Regions from separate parts of the Streptomyces sp. NPDC101178 genome, predicted to be linked through region 1. Evidence: riboswitches for the same ligand, from Rfam matches in the RefSeq annotation. Region 1 holds a riboswitch; each other region holds the start of a gene.
What was found. Region 1 has a riboswitch for cobalamin ahead of ACIRR8_RS12485 (FecCD family ABC transporter permease). Riboswitches for the same ligand answer to the same signal wherever they lie in the genome.
Positions count from the first base shown of each region.

Region 2: linked by a shared signal. The riboswitch ahead of ACIRR8_RS27655 (cobalamin biosynthesis protein) and the one ahead of ACIRR8_RS12485 (FecCD family ABC transporter permease) in region 1 are both predicted to bind cobalamin.
Region 3: linked by a shared signal. The riboswitch ahead of ACIRR8_RS20490 (CoA-acylating methylmalonate-semialdehyde dehydrogenase) and the one ahead of ACIRR8_RS12485 (FecCD family ABC transporter permease) in region 1 are both predicted to bind cobalamin.

Region 1 covers NZ_JBIWOZ010000004.1:16,188-18,378, reverse strand. The annotation lists gene ACIRR8_RS12490 (antibiotic biosynthesis monooxygenase family protein) at 203-538, opposite strand; cobalamin riboswitch at 730-863, shown strand; gene ACIRR8_RS12485 (FecCD family ABC transporter permease) at 963-2,072, shown strand; gene ACIRR8_RS12480 (ABC transporter ATP-binding protein) at 2,072-2,191, shown strand, end outside.
Region 2 covers NZ_JBIWOZ010000011.1:55,023-57,213, forward strand. The annotation lists gene ACIRR8_RS27645 (anion permease) at 1-212, shown strand, start outside; gene ACIRR8_RS27650 (hypothetical protein) at 225-461, shown strand; cobalamin riboswitch at 611-745, shown strand; gene ACIRR8_RS27655 (cobalamin biosynthesis protein) at 907-1,887, shown strand; gene ACIRR8_RS27660 (cobyric acid synthase) at 1,884-2,191, shown strand, end outside.
Region 3 covers NZ_JBIWOZ010000007.1:7,238-9,428, forward strand. The annotation lists gene cobF (precorrin-6A synthase (deacetylating)) at 1-338, opposite strand, end outside; cobalamin riboswitch at 471-650, shown strand; gene ACIRR8_RS20490 (CoA-acylating methylmalonate-semialdehyde dehydrogenase) at 884-2,191, shown strand, end outside.

The DNA of each region.
Region 1 (2,191 bases):
ACGGAGGGACCTCGCCCCGATCACCGCTCACCGGCCCCCCGTTACCGATCTTAGGAAACGCCCTGGCCGCAGGGGATCAACCGCCGGGAGGAGACGCCGTGGGCCCTGAGTCTGACCCGGGGCGCCGCGAAGGGATACGACAGCACCGGGTGACACGGGCGCACTCTCATACCGGAGGGTCACACCCATGCCACCCGGCTGTCTACTCAGCGGTAGCCGGCCCGGCCTGCTGCACCACCTCGAAGGACCACACGGTGGACCCGCTCGCCGCCGGCTTGGGACGCTCGCCGCCTTCGGCGCCGCCACCGCCCTGGTGCGCGGCCTTCATCGGGCCCTCCATCCAGGCCTGGAAGGAGGCCTCGTCACGCCAGCGCGTGTAGACGAGGTAGTTGTCCGTGCCCTCGACGGGCCGGAGAAGCTCGAACCACTCGAATCCGTCGGAGTTCTCGACGGCATGGGCCCGGGACGCGAAGCGCTTCTCCAGCACCTCGCGCTGTTCCTGGGGGACGGTCAGCACATTGATCTTGACTACGCTCATGTCCTCATCCTGCCGTACGGCCCCCGCCCGGAAGAGCGGCGGCCCCGCCGCGCAGGCGAACGAGCCGGGCCGCCCGAGCCGGCTCCTGGCATCAGGCCCCCGCTACGGCCCGCCGGTGCGAGCGGACGATCCGGCGCCGGATCGGGTCGACGTCCAGGATCCTGGGCCGACCGGGAGCCCTGCCCCGAAGACAGTGCGGACGCAACCGATATGCTGCGACCTCCCCGCGGGGGAAGTCCGGTCGAAGTCCGGCGCTGACCCGCAACGGTAGGCGGAACCCTCGGTTCTGTAAGCCCGATCACCCGTGGCGGAACAGGCTCCTGACCATTCGCCGTGGACTGCGAAGGGCGCTGCGCGGGACGGCCGCCGTCCGGGCTGCTCCTCCTTGCGCGCTCGTACGGCCCGAGGCGAAAGCGACCGCCCTGTGGCCACGTCTCCCGACCGCATACCCGCCAAGCCGTCGCGCCCCTCGCGCGGCGGCACCGGACCGGCACCACCCCGCCGCGTACCCGTGCCGGTCCTCCTGGCCGCCCTGTCCCTCGCCCTTCCGCTCTCGCTCGTCTGCGGGGCCGGACTCGGCGCGTCCGGGCTCTCCTGGAGCGAGGTGCTCCGCTATCTGTGGGCCGGGCTGACCGGCGGAGCCATCGGGCCCGACGAGGTGTCGGCGTACACCATCGTCTGGGAACTGCGCCTGTCGCGGGCCGTGCTGGCCGCCATCGTCGGAGCGGGTCTGTCGGCCATCGGTGTCGCCGTCCAGGCCATGGTCCGCAACGCGCTCGCGGACCCGTTCGTGCTCGGTATCTCCTCCGGAGCGGCGGTCGGCGCCAACGCCGTCCTGATCTTCGGTGCGCTGGGGGCGCTGGGCATCTGGGCCCTGTCCACCGCGGCGTTCGTCTCGGCGCTGCTCGCCATGACGCTCGTCTACGCGGTCGCCCGCACCGAACGCGGACTGACCCCGCTACGGCTGGTCCTGACGGGGACCGCGATGTACTACGGCTTCTCGGCCGTCACCACGTTCATGGTCTTCGCGGCCGAGCGCGGCGAGGCGGCCCGCTCCGCGATGATGTGGCTGCTCGGCAGCCTCAGCGGGGCCAACTGGGCCTCCGTACCGATCGCCGCGGCCGTGGTACTCGCCGGCCTCGCCCATCTCGCCTGGTCGGCACGGCGCTTGAACGCCCTCGCCATGGGGGACGAGACCGCGGCGGCGCTGGGCGTGGACCCCGGCAGACTGCGCAAGGAGCTCTTCCTGGTCTCCGCGGCCGTCACGGGAGCGGTCGTCGCGGTGAGCGGAGCGATCGGCTTCGTCGGCCTGATGGTCCCGCACGCCGTACGGATGCTGGTGGGCGCGGACCACCGCCGGCTGCTGGCCGTCGCACCGCTCGCCGGAGCCGTCCTGCTGATCTGGGTGGACATCCTCTCGCGCGTCGTGCTGGCACCCGTGGAACTTCCGGTGGGCGTCCTCACCGCCGTCATCGGCGTCCCCTGCTTCATCCTGCTGATGCGCCGCCGGTCCTACTCCTTCGGAGGCATCTGATGCGGATCGACATCGACGCGCTGACCGTCGAGATCGCCGGCGCACGGCTGGTGGACGAGGTGACCCTGGGCGCGGCCGAGGGCCGGTTCGTCGGCCTGGTCGGTCCCAACGGCAGCGGC
Region 2 (2,191 bases), on a different contig from region 1:
TCGCCATCTGGCTGGCCTCGCGCCGCCAGCCGGTCGACCACACCAACGTCAACGACACCGACGACGCGACGGCCGACGAGCCGCAGGGCGTCGTCACCACCGCCATGGCCGCGGTCGCCCCGCCGCCCACCGCCGGTGCGGTCGCCGAGCTCTCGACCACCATCCCGGCCCCGGCCTCCGACGACACGCCCCGCCCCACGGCCACGGTGTAAGGACAGATCCGTATGAAAATCGACTGGGCAGCACTCGCCTCCGTCTTCGGTGTCAGTCTCGTGGTCACCGTCGCACTGGTCGGCGTCTTCACCCTGGGCATCGTCGCCCTCTCCAAGCTGTCGGCCCCGGCCGGCAGTGCCACCGGTGCCACCGGCGGTTCGGCCGCACTGGCGCGCACCGGCGCCTACGCCGCCTTCGCGGCGTGCGTGGCGGCGGTCGCGTACGGGATCTATCTGATCGTCGCCTGACCGCACCTCGACGCGTTCCTCCGGGCCGGACACACCACCGTGTGTCCGGCCCGATGTGCGTCTGCGCACACCGGCCCTTCGCAGGTCAACAGCAAGTTGACGGCCGTTCTCGCAGCGTGGTGGACTGCCGGAGCCATTTACGGCGACAGAAGAGGAAGCCGGTGCGAATCCGGCGCGGTCCCGCCACTGTCACCGGGGAGCACTCCCCCACACCGGATGTCACGGCCCTCCTGACCGAGGGCTGGAAGGCCGGGGGAACTGCGGATCCGGAAGCCAGGAGACTCTTGTCGCCGGTCACGTCGAACCAGGGCGCGGACCCTGAGTGAGGACATAAGCCATGCCCGGCCGCCGTGCGCCGCATCCTGTGCCTCTTCCCGTGGTTCTCGCGGTACCTCTCGCGCTACCTCTTCGTGCCGGAACGCCCCTGCCCACGGCAGGTTGAACCGTGCGTGTCGATCGCGTTTTCGCGTACGGCGCCACCGCCGGGCTGATCGCCGACGCGGCTCTCGGCGACCCGCGCCGGGGCCATCCCGTCGCCGGTTTCGGCCGGGCGGCCGCGCGGGTGGAGTCCCTGCTGTGGCGGGACGACCGGGGCCGGGGCGCGCTGCACACGCTGCTCTGCGCCGGAGGCGCCGTGGGAGCCGCCGCGCTGGCCGCCCGTGCCGTACGGAACCGTCCCGCGCTCGCCGTCGCGCTGACGGCCGCCACCACCTGGTCGGTCGTCGGCGGTACGTCGCTGGGCCGGGAGGCCCGCGCCATCGGAGGCGCGCTGGCCGCCGGGGACCTGGAGCTGGCCCGGGAGCGGCTGCCGCACCTGTGCGGGCGTGATCCGCAGGCCCTGGACGGGCCGCAGATCGCCCGCGCGGTCGTGGAGTCGGTCGCGGAGAACACCTCGGACGCCGTCGTCGGCGCGCTGGTGTGGGGCGCGATCGGCGGGGTGCCGGGGCTCGTCGGCTTCCGGGCCGTGAACACGCTCGACGCGATGGTCGGCCACAAGTCGCCCCGCCACCGGCGTTACGGCTGGGCCTCGGCCCGCCTGGACGACGTGGCGGGATGGCCCGGCGCACGGCTGACGGCCGCGCTGGCCGTGGTGGCCGGCGGGCGGCCCGTGGAGGCCGTACGCGCCTGGAAGGCGGACGCGGGGCGCCATCCGAGCCCGAACGCGGGGCCGGTGGAGGCCGCGTTCGCGGGAGCGCTCGGCGTACGGCTCGGCGGGACGCTGGCGTACGCCGGGCGCGTCGAACACCGGCCGGTGCTGAACGGTGCGTCGGGCCAGGAGGTCCGGAGCGCCGACATCGAGCGCGCCGTGCGGCTGTCGCGGCGGGTGAGCGTGCTGGCCCTCGGCGTGTGCGTGGCGGGCAGGTCGGTCGCGGGGCGCCTGGTCGCGGGACGGTTGTCGGCAGGACAGAGGCGGGGACGGGCATGAGTGGTGGGCTGCTGGTCGCGGGGACGACCTCGGACGCGGGCAAGAGCGTCGTCACGGCGGGCATCTGCCGCTGGCTGGTGCGCCGGGGAGTGAAGGTCGCGCCGTTCAAGGCGCAGAACATGTCCCTCAACTCCTTCGTGACCCGTGAGGGCGCGGAGATCGGACGCGCGCAGGCCATGCAGGCACAGGCCGCCCGGGTCGAGCCGACCGCGCTGATGAACCCGGTGTTGCTCAAGCCCGGCAGCGACCGCTCCAGCCAGGTCGTCCTGATGGGCAAGCCGGTCGGCGAGATAAGCGCCCGTGG
Region 3 (2,191 bases), on a different contig from region 1:
GCCCCGCACTCCCCCGGAGCCAGCTCCTCGATGATCAGGCGTTCGCAGATGTCGGCCCGGCGGTGGCGCCAGTCGTGGACCGCCGTGGTGTAGCGGCCCCGGTCGCCCTGGGTGCGGTCCCGCCAGGGATCCTCGGCCTCGACGACCCGGTAGGGGCCGTCCAGGTGCTCGGCCAGGATGTCCCGCCGCAGCCGGGTCAGGGACTCCTTCTCCCGGCCCTTGCCGAGCACGAAGAAGACCTGGGCCCTGCGCATGGCCTTGATCGCGGCGAGGGTCAGGTGGTCGGGGTCGCCGGCTCCCATGCCGATGACGAGGATGTGGCGTGGTGCGTCGCTCATGTCGGCCGATCATGCCAGGAGCGGGGCGCGCGATCGTGCCGGGCCCGAGGGCGGGCCGGCGCGAGGCGGGGTGGACTTACTAGGACGTCCAACTATATGTTCGTGAGCAGAGGGGCGACCGGCCTGGTGCCGGGCGCCTCGAAGGCCCGTGGTGTCAGGGAAGCCGGTGCGATTCCGGCGCGGTCCCGCCACTGTGACCGGGGAGTTCGTCCTCGCACAACACGCCACTGACGGTGAAGGCGCCGTCGGGAAGGCACGAGGACGCGCGCTGATCCGGGAGTCAGGATACCGGCCACGGGATTGTTCCGTGTTTCCACGAGGATGGAGCAGACACGCATGGCACCGGTCCGCACCCACGGCCCCGCAGGCCCGTCCCGGCGAGCGGTTCTCCCCGCCCCCTGACGGCCTCCGCCCTCCGCGTCCCCCCGACGGCGAGCCCTTCCACGCCCCCGCGCGCACCCGACCGGTGCGCCGCGCGGTGGCGGGGGCCCGTGCGCCATCCCCGGATCTCACCTGACGATCTCACCGACGAGAGCAGGCTTTCCATGGTCCGCGAACTCACCCATTTCATCGGCGGCAAGCGCACGCCCGGCACCTCGGGCACGTACGGCGATGTGTACGACCCCAACACCGGCCGGGTCCAAGCCCGGGTGCCGCTGGCCGGCCGGTCCGAGACCGAGGCGGCCATCACCGACGCGGCGCAGGCGCAGCTGGAGTGGGGCGAGTGGAACCCGCAGCGCCGGGCCCGCGTCCTGCTGCGCTTCCTCCAGCTGGTCGAGCAGGAGAAGGACTCCCTGGCCCGGCTGCTCTCCTCCGAGCACGGCAAGACCGTGGCCGACGCGCACGGTGACCTCGCACGCGGCCTGGACGTGGTGGAGTTCGCCGCCGGTGTGCCGCACCTGGTGAAGGGCGAGTTCAGCGACAACGCGGGCGCCGGGATCGATGTCCACTCGCTGCGCAGGCCGCTCGGTGTGGTCGCCGGCATCACCCCGTTCAACTTCCCGGCGATGATCCCGCTGTGGAAGGCCGCACCCGCTCTGGCCTGTGGTAACGCCTTCATCCTCAAGCCGTCCGAGCGGGACCCGTCGGTGCCGCTGCGGCTGGCCGAACTCTTCCTGGAGGCCGGGCTTCCGCCGGGCGTGCTGAACGTCGTCAACGGCGGCAAGGAGGCCGTGGACACACTGCTGGAGGACCCGCGCGTCAAGGCGCTCGGCTTCGTCGGCTCGACGCCGATCGCCGCGCACATCTACGCGACGGCCGCCGCTCACGGCAAGCGGGCGCAGTGTTTCGGCGGGGCGAAGAACCACATGATCGTGATGCCGGACGCCGATCTGGACCAGGCGGTGGACGCGCTGATCGGCGCCGGGTACGGCTCGGCGGGCGAGCGGTGCATGGCGATCTCGGTGGCCGTACCGGTGGGTGCGGAGACCGCCGACGCGCTGGTGGCCAAGCTCACCGAGCGGATCGCCGGCCTGCGGATCGGCCGCTCGGACGACCCGGACGCCGACTTCGGGCCGCTGGTGGGCCGGGACGCGGTGGACCGGGTGCGCGGCTATGTCGACCTCGGCGTGGAGGAGGGGGCCGAACTGGTCGTGGACGGAAGGGACTTCACCCTCGAAGGCCACGAGGACGGCTTTTTCGCGGGCGCCTCGCTCTTCGACCGGGTCACCCCGGACATGCGGATCTACCAGGAGGAGATCTTCGGCCCGGTGGTCTCCGTGGTGCGTGCGGCGGACTACGAGGAGGCGCTGCGGCTGCCTTCGGAGCACGCGTACGGCAACGGCGTGGCGCTCTTCACCCGGGACGGCGACATCGCCCGCGACTTCACCCGCCGGGTCGACACCGGCATGGTC